DNA from 4 places in the Streptomyces sp. NPDC012474 genome. Region 2 is predicted to be linked to each of the others. Evidence: riboswitches for the same ligand, from Rfam matches in the RefSeq annotation. Region 2 holds a riboswitch; each other region holds the start of a gene.

Region 1 (4,376 bases), on a different contig from region 2:
ACGCGGGCCATCTCGTCGTGCCGGAGGGCGATGGCGTCCTTGATCCGGCCCACGACCTCGATCCGCTCGTCGAGGCTCATGCGCGGCCAGGGCCCCTCGTCGAACGCCCGCCGGGCCGCCGCCACGGCCCGGTCCACATCCGCCGTCGAGGCGTGCGGGACGCGCCCGATGACCTCCTCGGTGTGCGGTGAGACCACCTCGATGACGTCCTGGCCCAGGGGGTCGGTCAACTCCCCGCCGATGAACAGCTGTCCGTGTTCCACGAGCTCGGTCATGGCCGACTGCCTCCCCGGGGACGCTCTCTGACGATGCATCAGGTAAGCCCACTGATACCAGCCCCGCCCCGAGGAGTCCACGGACCGCGCACCACGAGGAGACTCCTCGCTGTAACCCGTTCTAGTTATAGTGACGGGGAGCCGGCGACAGGGGAGCCCATGACACAGGTGACCGACCACGGCGGAGGCGTCCGGTCCCTCCGGGTCCCGATCCCGGACAACCCGCTCGGCCACACGCTGGTGTACGTCGTCGACACCGACCGCGGCCCGGTGCTGATCGACACCGGCTGGGACGACCCGGAGTCCTGGGACACCCTCGCCCAGGGCCTCATGGCCTGCGGCACCTCGGCGGCCGAGATCCACGGTGTGGTCATCACCCACCACCACCCGGACCACCACGGCCTGTCCGGCCGGGTCCGTGAGGCGTCGGGCGCGTGGATCGCGATGCACGCGGCGGACACCGCGGTCGTACGGCGGACCCGGGAGGCCCGTCCCGAGCGCTGGTTCTCCTACATGGTGGCCAAGCTCGCCGCGGCCGGCGCTCCCGAGGAGCACATCGCCCCGCTGCGGGCGCCCCGGTCCCGCGCCCTGCCCGGCCTCTCCCCCGCCCTGCCCGACCGCGACATCGTCCCCGGCGAACTCCTGGAGCTGCCCGGCCGCCGCCTGCGCGCGATCTGGACCCCGGGGCACACACCGGGCCACGTCTGCCTCCACCTGGAGGAGACCCACCCGGCCCAGCTCCCTGGCCGTGGCCGCCTGTTCTCCGGCGACCACCTGCTGCCCGGCATCACCCCGCACATCGGCCTGTACGAGGACCCCGAAGAGACCACTGTCACCGACCCCCTGGGCGACTACCTCGACTCCCTGGAGCGCGTCGGCCGGCTGGCCCCCGCCGAGGTCCTCCCGGCCCACCAGCACCCGTTCCCGGACGCCGCCGCCCGCATACGCGAGTTGCTCACCCACCACGAGTCCCGCCTGACCGCCCTGCTCGCGCTGCTCGCCGAGCCCCTCACTCCCTGGCAGCTCGCCGAGCGCATGGAGTGGAACCGCCCCTGGGACCAGATCCCGTACGGTTCCCGCACCATCGCCGTCTCGGAGGCCGAGGCGCATCTGCGGCGGCTGGTGAAGCTGGGCCGGGCGGAAGCGGTGCCGGGGAGCGACCCGGTGACGTACGCGGCGGCGTGAAGACGGCGCAAGCGCAGGGCAACGCGAGGAGCGGGGGCATCGGCCGGGCCGACAGCGGGGCACGTCGGCACCCCGGCGGCAGCCCGGCCGCCCCCTCGGCCGAATTTCACGTGCAGGTACAGTAAGCGGGTCGTCATCACACCGTACGGGGGGAAGCCGGTGCAATTCCGGCGCTGACCCGCAACCGTGAAACCGTCCACCGCGGCGGTGAGCCGGATCGCCTCGTACGGTTTCGTGACCGGCTCACGTGCCCGGCAGACCGCCGGTGCGCGGCACCGTCGAGGTTTACGGAGCCGAGCCGCCGGGATGTCCCGTGCTGCCCGGCTCCCCCACAGGGAGAGGCACCCGCCGATCATGAACGTCCGCCGCAGCGCCGCGGTCCTGGCCGCCGTCGCCGTGATCGGCGCCGCCACCCCGGCCGCCGCCGACCCGTCCCCGTCGCCGTCCCAGGCGTTCCCCTCCGCCCTGTACGGCGACAAGGACCCGAAGTTCGACGGCGTCTGGCGTCAGTCGCTCGCGCTGCTCGCGCAGGACACCGTGGGTGTGAAGCCGGCGGCGAAGTCCGTTGAGTGGCTGACACGGCAGCAGTGCGAGGACGGCGGCTTCGCCTCCTACCGCTCCGATCCCACCACCGCGTGCGACGCCAAGACCATGCTCGACACCAACGCCACGTCGGCGGCCGTGCAGGCCCTGGCCGCGCTCGGCGGGCACGACGACACCACGCGCAAGGCCGTCGGCTGGCTGAAGTCCGTCCAGAACGAGGACGGCGGCTGGGGCTACTCGCCCGGCGGGGCCAGCGACACCAACTCGACGTCGGTCGTCATAGGCGCGCTCGCCGCCGCGGGCGAGAAGCCGGAGCAGGTCGAGAAGGACGGCAGGTCGCCCCACGACGCGCTGCTGAAGCTCGCCCTGCCGTGTGGCGGGGACGGCGACGGCGCCTTCGCGTTCCAGCCGGACAAGAAGGGCAAGCTCGCCGCCAACGCGGACGCCACGGCGGCCGGTGTGCTCGGCACGCTGGGCAAGGGCATGGTCGTCGAACCCGGCGAGAAGTCCGACGCGACCTGCGAGAAGGCCGCGACGCCACAGCAGGCGGCGGCGAACGGCGCGGGCTACCTCACCGCCGCCCTCGCCAAGGACGGCAACCACCTCATGTCCGCCCTGGCCGGTGCCGAGCCGCAGCCCGACTTCGGCAACACCGCCGACGCGGTCGTCGCGCTCGCCGCGCGGGGGGACACCGAGCAGGCGGAGAAGGCCGTGCGGTGGCTGGAGAAGAACTCCGCGTCCTGGGCCGCGCAGAGCGGCCCGGCCGCCTACGCCCAGCTGATCTTCGCCGCCCACGCGACGGGCACGAACCCGCGTGACTTCGGCGGCGCGGACCTCGTCAAGCAGCTGGGCGCGACGGGCCCGGCCCCTCAGACCGCCGAGAAGACCAAGACAAACGCCTCGGACGAGAAGGAGGACTCCGGCTCGGACTTCTTCGGGGTCTGGTGGTACGTCGGCGTCTGCCTGGTCGCCGGCATCGGCATCGGGTTCCTGTTCACCGGCCGCAAGAAGCAGCGGCAGCTGTGATCCGCAGGGCCCTTCTCCTCCTCCTGGCCGCGCTCCTGCTGTGCACGGGGGCGGGCCAGGCCCAGGCCGCCGGTTACCGGTACTGGTCGTTCTGGGAGCGCGACGCCGGCCGCTGGGTCTACGCCACCCAGGGCCCGTCCCTGGCCCGCCCCTCCGATGGCGACGTCCAGGGCTTCCGCTTCGCGGTGAGCGAGGACTCCGCGAGCGCGGTCCGGCCGCGCGGCACGGCCGACTTCGCGTCGATCTGCGCGAAGACGCCCGCGCTGGAGGGCAGGAAGCGGGTGGCCCTGGTCATCGACTTCGGCACCCCCTCGGACGCCCCGGGGGGTGAATCCCCGCCCGCCGCCCGCACGGCCTGCGCCCGGGTCTCCCCCGACGCGACGACGGCCGAGGCCCTGGCGGCGGTGGCCAAGCCACTGCGTTACGACACCAACGCCCTCCTGTGTGCGATATCGGGCTATCCGGAGAAGGGCTGCGGCGAACAGGTCTCCCAGAAGCAGCAGCCTGCGGCGGAGAAGAGCTCCCCGTCGGACGGCGGGCCGTCCCTGGGCCTGGTCGCGGGTATCGCCGTGGTGGTGCTCCTGGGAGGGGCGGCGATCTGGCAGGTACGACGGCGTGGCTAGCGGTATCCGGCGCCGGAACCGTGCCCAACTGCACCCCGGCGCCTGGTGGCTCTGGGCGCTGGCCCTCGGCACCGCCGCCACCCGCACCACCAACCCCCTGCTCCTCGCCCTCCTCATCACGGTCTCCGCCTACGTCGTGGCCACCCGCCGCCCCGACACCCCGTGGTCCCGCTCCTACGGCGCCTTCGTCAAACTCGCCCTCGCCGTGATCCTCATCCGCCTCGTCTTCGCGATCGTGCTCGGCTCCCCCATCCCGGGCACGCACACCCTCCTCACCCTCCCCGAAGTGCCCCTCCCCGCCTGGGCCCAGGGCATCCGGCTCGGCGGCGAGGTGACCGCGGAGGCCCTCACCTTCGCCCTGTACGACGGTCTGCGGCTGGCCACCCTCCTCATCTGCGTGGGCGCCGCGAACGCCCTCGCCAACCCCTCCCGTCTCCTCAAGTCCCTCCCGGGCGCCCTGTACGAGATGGGCGTCGCGGTCGTCGTCGCCCTCACCTTCGCCCCGAGCCTGATCGCCGACGTCCAGCGGCTGCGCGCCGCACGCCGTCTGCGCGGGCGCCCGGACCGGGGCATCCGGGGCCTGCTGCACGTGGGACTCCCGGTCCTGGAGGGTGCTCTCGAGCGTTCCGTCGCCCTGGCCGCCGCGATGGACGCCCGCGGCTACGGCCGTACCGCACAGGTCCCGCCCGGCGTACGCCGCACCACAGCCGCCCTCACCCTCGGC
Region 2 (4,376 bases):
CCGCCGGTGACAGCTTGGCGAGGTCGGTGACGTCCGAGTGGAGGTCGACCTCCTCCACGGTCCAGGTGTTCTTGATGGCGTCCCGGTAGCGCTCGTAGAAGTCCGGGTAGCGCATGGGGCGCAGGGTGAGCTCGAAGCCGGGGTCGAGAAGGTTCTGAGTCATAGCAGTCGGCGCGAAGCGCCGTCCTCCAGGGGTGGCGGTCGGGTGGCGGCTGGGAATTACTGGCAGGCCTCGCAGGACTCGGGGTTTTCCAGGGAGCAGGCGACCGCTTCGGGATCCGGGGTGGCCTGCGCGGGGACGGTGGCCTGGGCGGCGCGGGCGATGCGGGTCGCCGGGCGCGAGCGCAGGTAGTACGTCGTCTTCAGCCCGGACTTCCAGGCGTAGGCGTACATCGAGGAGAGTTTGCCGATGGTCGGCGTCTCCAGGAACAGGTTCAAGGACTGGGACTGGTCCAGGAACGGAGTCCTGGCCGCCGCCATGTCGATCAGGCCGCGCTGCGGGATCTCCCACGCCGTGCGGTACAGGGCGCGCACGTCCTCGGGGATCCAGGCGAAGTCCTGCACCGAGCCGCTGGCCTCGCGCAGGGCCTCCCGGCTGCGGGCGTCCCACACTCCGAGCCGCTTCAGCTCGTCCACCAGGTAGGAGTTGACCTGGAGGAACTCGCCCGACAGCGTCTCGCGCTTGAACAGGTTGGACACCTGCGGCTCGATGCACTCGTACACGCCCGCGATCGAGGCGATGGTGGCCGTGGGGGCGATCGCGAGGAGCAGCGAGTTGCGCATGCCGGTCGTGGCGACGCGCTCCCGCAGGGCCGCCCAGCGCTCGGGCCAGGTCAACTCCACGTCGTAGTGGTCGGGGTGCAGCACGCCCCGGGCCGTGCGGGTCTTCTCCCAGGCCGGCAGCGGGCCGTTGCGCTCGGCCAGGTCGGCGGAGGCCTCGTACGCGGCGAGCATGATCCGCTCGGCGATGCGGGTGGAGAGGGCCCTGGCCTCGGGCGAGTCGAAGGGCAGGCGCAGTTTGAAGAAGACGTCCTGGAGGCCCATCGCGCCGAGGCCTACCGGGCGCCAGCGGGCGTTGGAGCGGCCCGCCTGCTCGGTCGGGTAGAAGTTGATGTCGACGACCCGGTCGAGGAAGGTCACGGCCGTACGGACGGTCTCGTCCAGCCGCTCCCAGTCCAGGTCGCCGGTCGATGTGTCGACAAAGGAACCCAGATTGACCGAGCCCAGGTTGCAGACCGCCGTCTCGCCGTCGCTGGTGACCTCCAGGATCTCCGTGCAGAGGTTCGAGGAGTGGACGACGTGACCCGGCTCGGCCGTCTGGTTGGCGGTGCGGTTGGCGGCGTCCTTGAAGGTCATCCAGCCGTTGCCGGTCTGCGCGAGGGTGCGCATCATGCGGCCGTACAGCTCACGGGCGGGCAGGGTCTTGCGCGCCAGGCCCTCCGCCTCGGCCGCCCGGTACGCGGCGTCGAACTCCTCGCCCCACAGGTCGACCAGCTCGGGCACGTCCGAGGGGGAGAACAGCGACCACTGCGCGTCGGCGTTCACGCGCCGCATGAACTCGTCCGGCACCCAGTGCGCCAGGTTCAGGTTGTGCGTGCGGCGGGCGTCCTCGCCGGTGTTGTCGCGCAGCTCCAGGAACTCCTCGATGTCGGCGTGCCAGGTCTCCAGGTAGACCGCGGCGGCGCCCTTGCGACGACCGCCCTGGTTCACGGCGGCGACCGAGGCGTCGAGGGTCTTCAGGAACGGGACGATGCCGTTGGAGTGGCCGTTGGTGCCGCGGATCAGGGAACCGCGGGCGCGGATGCGGGAGTACGCGAGTCCGATGCCGCCGGCGTGCTTCGACAGCCGGGCCACCTGGTGGTACCGGTCGTAGATGGAGTCCAGCTCGTCCTTGGGGGAGTCGAGGAGGTAGCAGGACGACATCTGCGGGTGCCGCGTGCCGGAGTTGAAGAGGGTGGGGGAGGAGGGGAGGTAGTCGAGGCGGCTCATGAGCCCGTAGAGGGCGGCGACTTCGTCGACGGAGCGGAGGGTGTCGTCCTCGGCGAGACCGGCGGCGACGCGCAGCATGAAGTGCTGGGGCGTCTCGACGACCTTGCGGGTGATGGGGTGCCGGAGCAGGTAGCGGCTGTGCAGCGTGCGCAGGCCGAAGTAGCCGAAGCGGTCGTCGGCGCCGGTGTCGACGAGCGCGTCGAGCCGCGCCGCGTGCAGCCGGACGAACGCGGCGGTCCGGTCGGCGATGAGGCCTTCGCGGTGGCCGGTCCGGACGGACTCGGTGAACGACGTGACGCCCTGCGAGGCGGCCTCTTCGCGGATGCCGATGGTCAGCAGCCGGGCGGCCAGCCGGGAGTAGGCGGGGTCCTCGGAGATCAGACCGGCCGCGGCCTCCGTCGCCAGCTCCCGCAACTCGCTCTCGTCCGCCTGCGCGGACCGGCCGCGCAGCGCGGCGGCGGCGACCCGGCCGGGCTCGGTGTCGGGGAGGTCGGCGGTCAGCTCGGTCAGGGTCCGCAGCAGCGCGGCACCGGGGGCATCGTGCTCTTCTTCGGTGGCTGAGACCGGTTCGGCTGGCGCGATGGTCACGTGGGGCTCTCCCTCGCTCGGCACGGGGGCCTCGTCGAGGGCAGGGGGCAGCACGCGAGCGCACGCGGCGTCGCGTCCACCGGCCCATTCCACGAGGCCCGGACGTCGGGGCACACCGGCCGGTGGCCGGGTGCGCTGTCGGCAGGTCCTCGGACTGACACCCATGCGCATATACGGGCATGGGTACACCGTTGCGGGACAGTTCCGGATTCGCACCGGATTCCCCTGCGGCGGCAGCGAGCATGAGCATACATCTTGTGTTGGGTTCCGGTGACACCCCCAGATGTTGTGTCGCGGTGGTTTCAGGGCGTCAACTCCACGCGACAGCGGGCCGCCGTGAATCCTTCTCACGGCGGCCCGCTGCGGGCTGTGTGGGGTTGTTCCGCGGCTTCCCGCGCCCCTAGTGGGCGCTACCGGCTGTGGCAGGCGGGAGTTCGACCTCGACCCCCGGGTCGCCCGCGTCGGCCGTGTAGTCCTCCGGCTTGGTCTCGTCGATGCCGTCGGGGGCCTTCAGGGCCCTCAGGACGAAGGTCAGGACCACCGTCACCACCACGTTCAGGACGAACGCCGTGAGGCCGATGTAGCCGATCTCCCCGATGCCCGGGATCTCCTTCGCGGAGCCGCCGAAGTGCTTCTGGGTCGGGGAGGCCACGCCGTACGCGGCGACCGTGCCGTAGACCATGCCGACCGCCCAGCCCGCGAGCAGGGCCCAGCGGTGGAACCAGCGGGTGAACAGGCCGCCGACCAGGGCCGGGAAGGTCTGCAGGATCCAGATGCCGCCCAGCAGCTGGAAGTTGATGGCGACCGTCTTGTCCATGGTGAGGACGAAGGCCAGGGCGCCGACCTTCACCAGCAGCGACACCAGCTTGGAGACCTTGGTCTCCTGCGCGGGAGTCGCGTCCGGCTTGATGAAGTCCTTGTAGATGTTGCGGGTGAAGAGGTTCGCGGCCGCGATGGACATGATGGCCGCGGGCACCAGCGCACCGATGCCGATCGCCGCGAACGCCACGCCCGCGAACCAGTCCGGGAACATCGTCTCGAACAGCTGCGGGATCGCCAGCTGCCCGTTCTGCACCTTGATCCCGGCCGCGATCGCCATGAAACCGAGCAGGGCCAGCAGACCCAGCATCAGCGAGTACAGCGGCAGGATCGTGGTGTTGCGCCGGATCACCTCACGGCTCTTCGAGGAGAGCGTCGCCGTGATCGAGTGCGGGTACATGAAGAGGGCCAGGGCGGAGCCCAACGCCAGCGTGGCGTACGTCCACTGACCCGCCTCGGCCGGCACCAGCGAGCCGCGCGGGGCGCCCGTCGCCGGGTTGGTCTGGCTGTACGCCTCGCTCGCCTTGGCGAAGATGTCGTCGAAGCCGCCCAGCTTGATCGGGATGTAGATGATCGCCACCGCGATGACGATGTAGATCAGCGTGTCCTTCACGAACGCGATGAGCGCGGGGGCCCGCAGACCCGACGAGTACGTGTACGCCGCCAGCACGCCGAACGCGATCAGCAGCGGCAGGTCCTTGATGAACCAGTTGGTGTTCTCGCCGCCGCCGACGCCCATCACGTCCAGCACGGCCTGGATGCCGACCAGTTGGAGCGCGATGTAGGGCATCGTCGCCAGGATGCCGGTGAGCGCCACCGCCAGCGACAGGCCCTTCGAGCCGAAGCGGCCGCGCACGAAGTCGGAGGTCGTGACGTAGCCGTGCTTGTGGGACACCGACCACAGGCGGGGGAGGAAGGTGAAGATCAGCGGGTACACCAGGATCGTGTACGGCACCGCGAAGAAGCCGGCCGCGCCCGCC
Region 3 (4,376 bases), on a different contig from region 2:
AGCCGCCCCTCGGTCAGCGGCGGCGCACCGGCCGCCCCGAGCCGCTGCCGGAGCTCCGACCAGACACGCTCGTGCGGCCAGTTCTCCGGAGCGTCACCCGGCGGGCACTGCAGGTAGTAGCGGGTCACCTCCGGGCTGCGGGGCATCTGGCCGGCGAAGCCGCGCGCGTGGCAGCCGAACAGCACGCAGTCGGCGGACGGCGGCGCCTCGGCGAGCAGGGCCAGCCAGCCGATGCCGTAGTCGTGGCGCGCGATCCGGACCCGCTCGGGCGGGAGCGACGCCCGGCTCACCCCGCGCGCCCCGTCGCAGCCGGCGACGAAGTCGCAGTGCACTTCCTGGCGTTCACCCGTCTCGGGGCAGGTGTACGACACCCGTGGCCGGTCGGTGTCGAGGTCGTGGATCCGCACGTCACGGACCCCGAAGCGGATGTGCCCGCCCCGGACGTCGGCGTACTCGCGCACCAGGTCCGTCACCAGCAACGGCTGCGGGTAGACGAAGTGGTGACTGCCCGTCAGCCGGCCGTAGGGGAACCGGAAGCGCTCCCCGTCGAAGCGGAACTCGCACGCGGTGTGCAGCTCCGCGCGGTCCAGCAGGTGCGGGCGAGGCCCCGCTTCTCCAGGCCGCGTACGGCCCATTCCTCGATGACCCCGGCCCGCGGCCGCTGTTCGACGACATCGCGGGTCTCCGTCTCCAGCACCAGGCAGTGCACGGACGCGGCCCGCAGGATGTTGCCGACGGTCAGGCCCGCGGGACCGGCACCCACGACGACGACCGGAAAGCGTTGTGGCGCGCCGGAGTTGGCCGGCGGAACGGGGCGGGTCATGCGCACATTATGGAGGCCGGCCTCAGTGGACGGGCACCTCCTCGACGGGCACCTCCTCGATGCTCCGCTCGATCTCCCCGGCCGGCGAGGCCGAGGCCCGCGCCCAGTAGTAGACCGCCAGCGAGAACACCGTGACGACCAGCATGTCCCACCACAGTCCGAGGTGCCCCTGGCCGCCGAAGCCGCCCTGCCAGGCCCGAGCCGATGATGGAACCGACCGACGCCCACATGAGCCCGATCAGCCCGACATCCCGGCGCAGGCCGTCTCTTTCCATGGATACGGGGCCTCTCGAAGACGAACTCGGGGAGTCCGGGGAGCAAGAGGCCTCAGGTTAGGAATCGGCCGGCCGGTCGCAGGAGACGAGTTGTGCACCCTTGACCCGGTGCGGGTGTTTCCTGGGGAACGCTTCAGGATTCCTGTACGCGGTGATGAGACAGCCGTGGGATCTCGATCGCCGGGCAGCGGTCCATCACCATCTCCAGGCCCGCCGCGCGGGTCCGGTCGTACGCCGCCTCGTCGATGACACCCAGCTGGAACCAGACGCCCTTCGCGCCCTTGGTGACCGCCTCGTCCGCGACGGCCCCGGCGAGGTCGCTGTTCACGAACACGTCGACGACGTCCACGTCGAAGGGGATGTCCGCCAGGCTCGCGTACCCCTTCTCCCCGTGCACCGTCTCCGCCTTCGGATGCACCGGCACGACGCGCTTGCCGAAGCGCTGGAGCACGGCGGCCACACCGTACGCCGCCCGCTGCCGGTTCGACGACAGGCCCACCACGGCCCAGGTGTCGCCCAGCTCGGTGAGGATCCTGCGGACCGTTGCCTCGTCGCCGTACACCGGCGGCCTCCTCGAGAGTCGTGGACGAGCTGCTCTCCGGGCAACAACGCGGGACGCGCGGTGATTCCCCGGGACCTCCGTGATAACTTGCCGAGGCCAGTCGAACCCATGTACGTGGGTCAGGGAATCCGGTGTGAATCCGGAACTGACGCGCAGCGGTGAGGGGGACGGGCGGGGCCTCGGCCACTGGACTCCCTCGCGGACGTCCGGGAAGGCGCCCCGATCCGGATGAACCCGAGTCCGAAGACCTGCTGGCGGCCCCCGCGGCCGCGTGCGGCGGGGGAGCACCGTACGACCGGGCTCCGCGAATGGGCCCTCGACGCCTGAGGACTGGTTTTCCGTGCCCCTCGCCCGACCCGCCCGTGCCGCCGTCCTGCTCGCGGCCGGCTCCCTGCTCCTGACCGGCTGCGGCGGCACCGCGTCCACCGACGCCAAGCCTGCCGTCACCCTCACCAACTGCGGGCACGAGGTCCGTGTCGCGGCCCCGCCGCAGCACGCCGTGTCCCTCAACCAGGGCACCACCGAGATCCTGCTCTCCCTCGGCCTGGCCGACCGCCTCGTGGGCACGGCCACCTGGACCGACCCCGTGATGAAGGGGTTGGGGAAGGCCGAAGCCGAGGTGCCGCGCATCGCCGACAACACCCCGTCCTTCGAGCGCGTCCTGGACACCGAACCCGACTTCGTCGCCGCGTCCTTCGTCTCCACCCTCGGCAAGGGCGGCGTCGCCACCCGCGAGCAGTTCGAGAAGCTCGGCGTGCCCACCTACGTCTCCCCGTCCGACTGTGCCGGCAAGGACAACTCGGGCGGCGGCGACGGCGCACGCGACAAGGCCCTGGGCATCGACACCGTCTACGGCGAGGTACGGGACCTCGCGACCGTGTTCGGGGTGCAGGAACGCGGCGACACGCTCGTGGCCTCCCTCCGTCAGCGCATGCAAAAGGCCACGGCGGGCGCCGACGCCTCCGACGTCACCCTCCTCTACTGGTTCGCGAACTCCGAGTCGCCCTACATGGCGGGCTGTTGCGGAGCGCCCGGCATCATCACCCGCGCCCTCGGTGCGAAGAACGTCTTCGACGACACGCACGAGGAGTGGCCGCAGATCAACTGGGAGACGGTCGCCGACCGCGACCCCGACGTCCTCGTCATCGGCGATCTGACCCGCAGGTCCCAGACCGCCGAGTCCGCCGCGCGGAAGATCGCCTTCCTGGAGTCCAATCCGGTCACCAGGAACATGGACGCCGTCCGGCACAAGCGGTACGTGCTGCTCAGCGGACAGGCCATGAACCCGACCATCCGCACGGTCGAGGGCGTGGAGCGGGTGGCCGCCGGGCTGCGCCGGTTCGGGCTGGTGAAGTGACCGCCGGGAGTGTGCCGGGTGCCGGGGCCCGGCCCCGGCGGGGGAACGGGCTCGCTCTGGGCGCGGCCGGGGCGATCGCGCTCGTCGCCTCCCTCGCCGTGGCCATCACCATCGGTCCCGCCGACATCAGGGTCGCCGACGTGTGGTCCGTCGTGGCGGCCCGCCTCGGCCTCGGCGACCCGGAGCTGACGCCGATCCGGGACGGGATCGTCTGGCAGCTGCGGCTGCCCCGCACCCTGCTCGCGGCCGTGTGCGGAGCCGGTCTCGCCGTCTGCGGGGCGGTGATGCAGTCGCTGCTGCGCAACCCGCTCGCCGACCCCTTCGTGCTCGGGGTGTCCTCGGGCGCCTCCACCGGAGCGGTCCTGGTGGTCGTGCTCGGCGCGGGCGGCGGTGCCCTCTCGGTGTCCGCGGGCGCGTTCCTCGGCGCCCTGCTGTCGTTCGCGCTGGTGCTGCTGCTCAGCCACACCCTCGGCGGTACCACCGACCGGGTCGTCCTCGCGGGTGTCGCCGCCATGCAGCTCTTCTCGGCCCTCACCTCGTTCGTCGTGATGACCTCCGCCGATGCCGAGACGACCCGCGGCGTGCTGTTCTGGCTCCTCGGATCACTCGGCGGCGTCGGCTGGACCGACGTGTGGCTGTGCCTGGCCGTGCTGGCCGTGGCGCTGGTGGTGTGCCTGTCCCACGCCCGCACCCTCGACGCCTTCGCCTTCGGGCAGGACGCGGCGGCCGCGCTCGGGGTGTCCGTCGCCCGCACCCGCCTGGTGCTGCTGTGTGTCACGGCCCTGCTCACGGCCGCGCTGGTCAGCTCGGCCGGCGCGATCGGCTTCGTGGGACTGGTCCTGCCGCACGCCGCCCGGGCACTGACCGGCCCGGGGCACGCGCGGCTGCTGCCGGTCACCGCCCTCGCGGGAGCGGTGTTCCTGGTGTGGGTGGACACCCTCGCCCGGACGGTCCTCGAACCACAGGAGGTTCCGGTGGGGGTCGTGACGTCGCTGATCGGGGTGCCGGCGTTCGTGGCGGTGCTGTACCGGACGAGGAGGGCACGGTGAGCTGCGCGGACGCCCCGGCGGGAACCGGGCTGCGGGCCGACCGGGTCAGCCGCCGTGCCGACGGGCATCTCATCCTGGACGGCGTCGCCCTCGCGCCGGAGACCGGCTCCACGGTCGGCGTCCTCGGCCCCAACGGCTCCGGCAAATCCACCCTGCTGCGGCTGCTGGCCGGGCTGCTCACACCGACCTGCGGAGTCGTCACCCTCGACGGCACACCGCTGGGCGATCTGCCCCGCCGTACGGTCGCGCGCCGCCTCGCCGTCGTCGAGCAGCAGTCGGACACCCAGGTCGAGCTGACGGTCGAGGACGT
Region 4 (4,376 bases), on a different contig from region 2:
CAGACCCCGGCGGTCGTACGCCACCGGCCGCCCCTCGACCGTCAGCCGGCCCTCGTGCGGCCGCAGTCCGCCGGAGAGCAGCCGCATCAGCGTGGTCTTGCCACTGCCGTTGCGGCCGAGCAGCGCGAGCGCGCGGCCCTCGTGTATCTCGAAGTCGAGCCCGCTGAGCACGGTGGGGCCGTCCTCGTAGGCGTAGGAGGCGCCCCGCAGGGCGACGAGGGCCGGCTCGCTCATGTCAGCGGCCTTTCCAGTACGAAGGTGAGGGCGGCCAGCGTCGCTAGGAGCGCGCAACTGGCGGCCGTGAAGCGGACGGAGACCCGCGCCTCCGGCACCAGGACGCGCAGGGTGCCGTCATAGCCGCGCCCGGCGAGTCCGGCCTGGAGACGGGCGGCACGGTCGAAGGCCCGGACGAACGCGGTGGCGCCGAGCCCGGCCAGGGAACGCCACTCAGCGGCCCGGCTGGTGTGACCGAGCCGGGCCGCCTGGGCCTCCCGGATGCGGCGCACGGAGTCCAGCAGCAGGAAGCTCATCCGGTACGTCACCAGCGCCACGTCGACGACCGGCGCGGGGATCCCCGCCCGGACCAGGCGGGGCAGCAGGTCGGACATGGGTGTGGTGAAGGCGAACAGCAGCACGCCCAGCGAGGCCGCCGAGGTCCGCAGCAGCAACTCCCCGGCCCGCACCGGCCCGTCCCCGGCGAGGGAGACGAACCCCCCGGGCCCGCCCACCCGGACGAGCAGCGTGAGCGCGCCGGTCGCGCAGAAGCCCAGCGGCACCCGGTAGGCCCGCCACAGCCGCCGCCCGGGCACACCGGCCGGCCCCAGCAGCACCGCCAGGGCGGTCAGGAGTACCAGGGCCGCACCCGGCCAGGGCGGCAGGGAGATCGCGAGCACGGTGAGGCCGAGCCCGAGCACGGCCTTGTCCACGGGATGACGGCGGCGCCAGCGGCTGCTGTGCGCCGCCGCGTCGATCGGCAGCACCGGGCTCAGTCCCGTTCCGCCGCGGACTTCCCTGCGGCGCCGGCGGGTGCGCTGCCGGCCTGCCGTTCCGGCGCCCGCCGTTCGCCTTCCCGGTCCAGCGCCCGCTGCTCGCCCTGCCGGCGGCACCGGCGCAGGCCGAAGTAGTAGGCGAGGACTCCGGCGCCGAGGGCCGCCTGGAGGGAGAACAGCGCCGACTCGATCTCGCCGGACGGTGGCTCGTACAGCGGCGAGAACCACGGCTCGTAGTCCGGCTTCAGCTCGGTGATCGCCGTCTCGGCCTCGGCGTCGGCGCCCGTGAACGGCTCCTTCTTGTGGTCACCGAGGCCCAGCGCCAGGGGCAGCACGGCCAGCGCGGCCACCGCGAACAGCAGCACCAGGTTGATCTTCGTGTTCCTGCTCATCGGGACACCGCCTCGCTCTCGGTCCGGGACTGCTTCCTGGAGAGGAGCACGCCCAGCCGGGTCAGTTCGCCCTTGCTGGACTGCACCAGCAGCCGCATCACGAGCACGGTCAGCAGACCCTCACTCACCGCGAGCGGGATCTGGGTGACGGCGAAGATGGAACCGAACTTGGCGAGCGCGCCCAGGAATCCGCTGCCCGGGTCGGGGAAGGCGAGCGCCAGCTGCACGCTGGTGACGCAGTAGGTGGAGAGGTCGGCGACGAAAGCGCCGGAGAACACCGCGACCATCAGCGGCGCGTTGGAGCGCCGCAGCAGCGCGTAGACGGCGTATCCGGCCCAGGGCCCGACGATCGCCATGGAGAAGACGTTGGCGCCGAGCGTGGTCAGGCCGCCGTGCGCGAGCAGCAGCGCCTGGAAGAGCAGGGTGATGGTGCCCAGTACCGCCATGATGGGCGGCCGGAACAGGATGGCTCCGAGGCCCGTGCCGGTGGGGTGCGAGCAACTGCCGGTGACGGACGGCAGCTTCAGGGCGGACAGGACGAACGTGAAGGCGCCGGACGCCCCGAGGAGCAGGGTGCTCTCGGGGTGCTCGCGCACTTCACGGGTGAGCGACCGGACTCCGTGGACGACGAACGGCGCCGACGCGGCGCCCCAGGCGACCGCGTGCGCCGGAGGAAGGAAACCCTCGGCTATGTGCATGGCTCAGCAGACCCTCTCCAGCACCTCGTGGATGGTTGACGCGCCTTGGCCGGTCTCCTGGCTGACGGGTACCACCGCCCGTACTCCGCCTTCCCGGGCCGCAAGGACCCAGTGGCTGCCCGTTCAGGGGCTGGAGCCGGACTTCCCGATTCACAGTGGCGAGGGCCGCACCGGCATCACACCGGATTTCCCGTTCACCAAGGCCTGGTGACAATAAGGCCGGGGTAAGGGCGATGACAAGCCGCCCAAGGGGCGCGCGAGGGGGCGCCCGCTCGCACACCGGCGCATCCCCCGGCTGATCCACGTGCTCCGGGCCTCAGGTGCAAGGACCTTCGGGGCCCGCGGTCAGTCGTCACCCCCGTCGTCGCCCCCGTCGCCGCCGTCGTCGCCCTGACCGTCCTCCCCGGCCTGGACCGGCTTCTCCGGCTGCGGCTGCTCCGGTCCGGGGTCGCCCGTCCCCTGCTCCGGAGTCGCGGCGCCGGTCGCCGGTGGGGGAGGGGTGGGGGAGGCGGGCGGCGTGGACGGGGTGACCTCGGCCACGGTGCCGCTGGTCGGTGTGGTGGCGATCTGCCGGCCGGCCTCCGGGTCGGAGGTGACGGGCGGGGCGGAGTCGCCGGACGGGGTGGCCGCAGGGTTGCTCGTGGTCGGGGACGCGTCGGGTTCCGTGCCCTCGGCGGTCGTGTCGGGCGAGAACCAGCGCATGCCGAGGAGCATCGCGGCGAGGAACAGCGCCGCTGCGGCGGCCGTCGCGGCCACTCTCGACCTGCTGCCGAGCCCGCCGCGCCCGCGGGAGCGGCCCGAACGCCCCGCCTGGGCCGCCCGGGCCGCGGTGCGGTGCCCCGTGGTCGCCGGCAGCGCGTACGTGGTCGGGTGGCTGGTCTCGGCGGCAGCGTACGGGGCGGGCCCGGCGTGCGCCGGCGCGGACGAGGGGTTCGGCCGCAGCGGCGGTGAGACCTCCGGCAGCGGCTCGGGCAGACCCCGCCAGGCGCCCCCGGCGAACCACTCGGCGGCCTGCTCCGCGGTGGGCCGGTCCTCGGGCTGCTTGGCGAGCAGTCCGAGGAGGTAGTTCTCGAACGCCGGGGGAAGGCCGGCGACGCCGAGCTCGCGGGGCGGCACGGGTGCCGAGTCGAGATGCTGGTGCAGCAGGGCGACGGCGGTGTCGGCCTGGAACGGCGGGCGGCCGCTGAGGAGCTGGTAGAGCACGCAGCCCAGGGAGTACATGTCGGAGGCGGGCCCCGCGGGCTTTCCCAGGGCCCGTTCGGGCGCGAGGTAGAGGCCGGTGCCGATGATCTGGCCGGTGGCGGTGAGCGCGGCGCCGGGATCGTCGAGGAAGCGCGCGATGCCGAAGTCGCCGATCTTCAGCGTGCCGTGGGCGTCCAGCAGCAGGTTGGCGGGTTTGACGTCCCGGTGCACGATGCCCTGCCCGTGCGCGGCGGCGAGCCCCGCGGACGCCTGCGCGGCGAGACGGGCCACCTGCTCGGCGGGCAGCCTGCCGGAGTTGGACAGCACCCCGGCGAGGCTGTCGCCCTCGACCAGCTCCATCACCAGGTACAGCCGGTTGTCGTACTCGCCGAAGTCCAGGACGCCGACCACGTTGGGGTGGTTGAGACGCCCGGCGGTCTGCGCCTCCAGACGGAACCGGGAGGTCGCCGTGGCGTCGGTGTCCTGGGGCAGCAGCAGCTTGAGGGCCACCGCTCTGGCGAGCGTCTCGTCGTACGCACGCCAGACCTCTCCCATTCCACCGCGCCCGATCTCAACATCCAGCCGGTAGCGGCCAGCTAGCAGCACTCGTCCTCGTCTCATGCGTGTGGGAAGGTCGTTGCCGCAGGCCGAACTCCCCGCTTTCGAACGGGGGTTGGTGGGGGGTTCCGCAGCCGACTAAGGATACTGGCGTGGCGTGGCCGCCGATCGCCGCAACGGTGTCCTCGAAGGGTGCGGTCTCGGAAATCCCGGAGCGAGGAGGTCGCCCGCCGGAGTGAAGGTCCCGCGCGCCCCGTTGCCGTGGGCGCCGGCGCCGCCTCAAGCCGCCGCGCCCGCTCCCTTCTCCCGGCGCGGCAGCACCACCACCGCCAGGGCCGGTACGGCCGCGAGGACCAGCCACGGCACGGCGGCCGGCAGTCCCAGGTCGAGCAGGAAGCCGGTGGCGGCGCTGCCGGCCAGGACGATCAGCCCGGAGACGGACGACAGCGCACCCATGTAGAGCCCGAGCCGGCCCTCCTCGGCGAGGTCGGGCACCCAGGCGCGGGCGGCGGGCACGACCAGCATCTGCCCCACGGTGAGCAAGATCACGAAACCGG

Evidence for each region. Region 2 has a riboswitch for cobalamin ahead of ACFY9S_RS21250 (ribonucleoside-diphosphate reductase subunit alpha). Riboswitches for the same ligand answer to the same signal wherever they lie in the genome.
Region 1: it holds a riboswitch for cobalamin, as region 2 does, so the genes downstream of both, ACFY9S_RS03770 (prenyltransferase/squalene oxidase repeat-containing protein) here and ACFY9S_RS21250 (ribonucleoside-diphosphate reductase subunit alpha) in region 2, are expected to answer to the same signal.
Region 3: it holds a riboswitch for cobalamin, as region 2 does, so the genes downstream of both, ACFY9S_RS25550 (ABC transporter substrate-binding protein) here and ACFY9S_RS21250 (ribonucleoside-diphosphate reductase subunit alpha) in region 2, are expected to answer to the same signal.
Region 4: it holds a riboswitch for cobalamin, as region 2 does, so the genes downstream of both, ACFY9S_RS28440 (energy-coupling factor ABC transporter permease) here and ACFY9S_RS21250 (ribonucleoside-diphosphate reductase subunit alpha) in region 2, are expected to answer to the same signal.

The regions. Positions count from the first base shown of each region.
Region 1 covers NZ_JBIBEP010000001.1:840,943-845,318, reverse strand. The annotation lists gene ACFY9S_RS03780 (aldehyde dehydrogenase family protein) at 1-275, opposite strand, end outside; gene ACFY9S_RS03775 (MBL fold metallo-hydrolase) at 435-1,460, shown strand; cobalamin riboswitch at 1,566-1,704, shown strand; gene ACFY9S_RS03770 (prenyltransferase/squalene oxidase repeat-containing protein) at 1,815-3,029, shown strand; gene ACFY9S_RS03765 (SCO2322 family protein) at 3,026-3,652, shown strand; gene ACFY9S_RS03760 (CbiQ family ECF transporter T component) at 3,645-4,376, shown strand, end outside.
Region 2 covers NZ_JBIBEP010000009.1:172,585-176,960, forward strand. The annotation lists gene ACFY9S_RS21245 (ribonucleotide-diphosphate reductase subunit beta) at 1-163, opposite strand, end outside; gene ACFY9S_RS21250 (ribonucleoside-diphosphate reductase subunit alpha) at 220-2,577, opposite strand; cobalamin riboswitch at 2,700-2,834, opposite strand; gene mctP (monocarboxylate uptake permease MctP) at 2,978-4,376, opposite strand, start outside.
Region 3 covers NZ_JBIBEP010000012.1:198,626-203,001, reverse strand. The annotation lists partial or broken gene ACFY9S_RS25565 (4-hydroxybenzoate 3-monooxygenase) at 1-823, opposite strand, end outside; gene ACFY9S_RS25560 (hypothetical protein) at 846-968, opposite strand; gene ACFY9S_RS25555 (CoA-binding protein) at 1,232-1,660, opposite strand; cobalamin riboswitch at 1,741-1,931, shown strand; gene ACFY9S_RS25550 (ABC transporter substrate-binding protein) at 2,001-3,017, shown strand; gene ACFY9S_RS25545 (iron chelate uptake ABC transporter family permease subunit) at 3,014-4,066, shown strand; gene ACFY9S_RS25540 (ATP-binding cassette domain-containing protein) at 4,063-4,376, shown strand, end outside.
Region 4 covers NZ_JBIBEP010000015.1:50,269-54,644, forward strand. The annotation lists gene ACFY9S_RS28425 (ATP-binding cassette domain-containing protein) at 1-234, opposite strand, end outside; gene cbiQ (cobalt ECF transporter T component CbiQ) at 231-980, opposite strand; gene ACFY9S_RS28435 (energy-coupling factor ABC transporter substrate-binding protein) at 986-1,381, opposite strand; gene ACFY9S_RS28440 (energy-coupling factor ABC transporter permease) at 1,378-2,079, opposite strand; cobalamin riboswitch at 2,109-2,296, opposite strand; gene ACFY9S_RS28445 (protein kinase) at 2,425-3,816, opposite strand; gene ACFY9S_RS28450 (MFS transporter) at 4,099-4,376, opposite strand, start outside.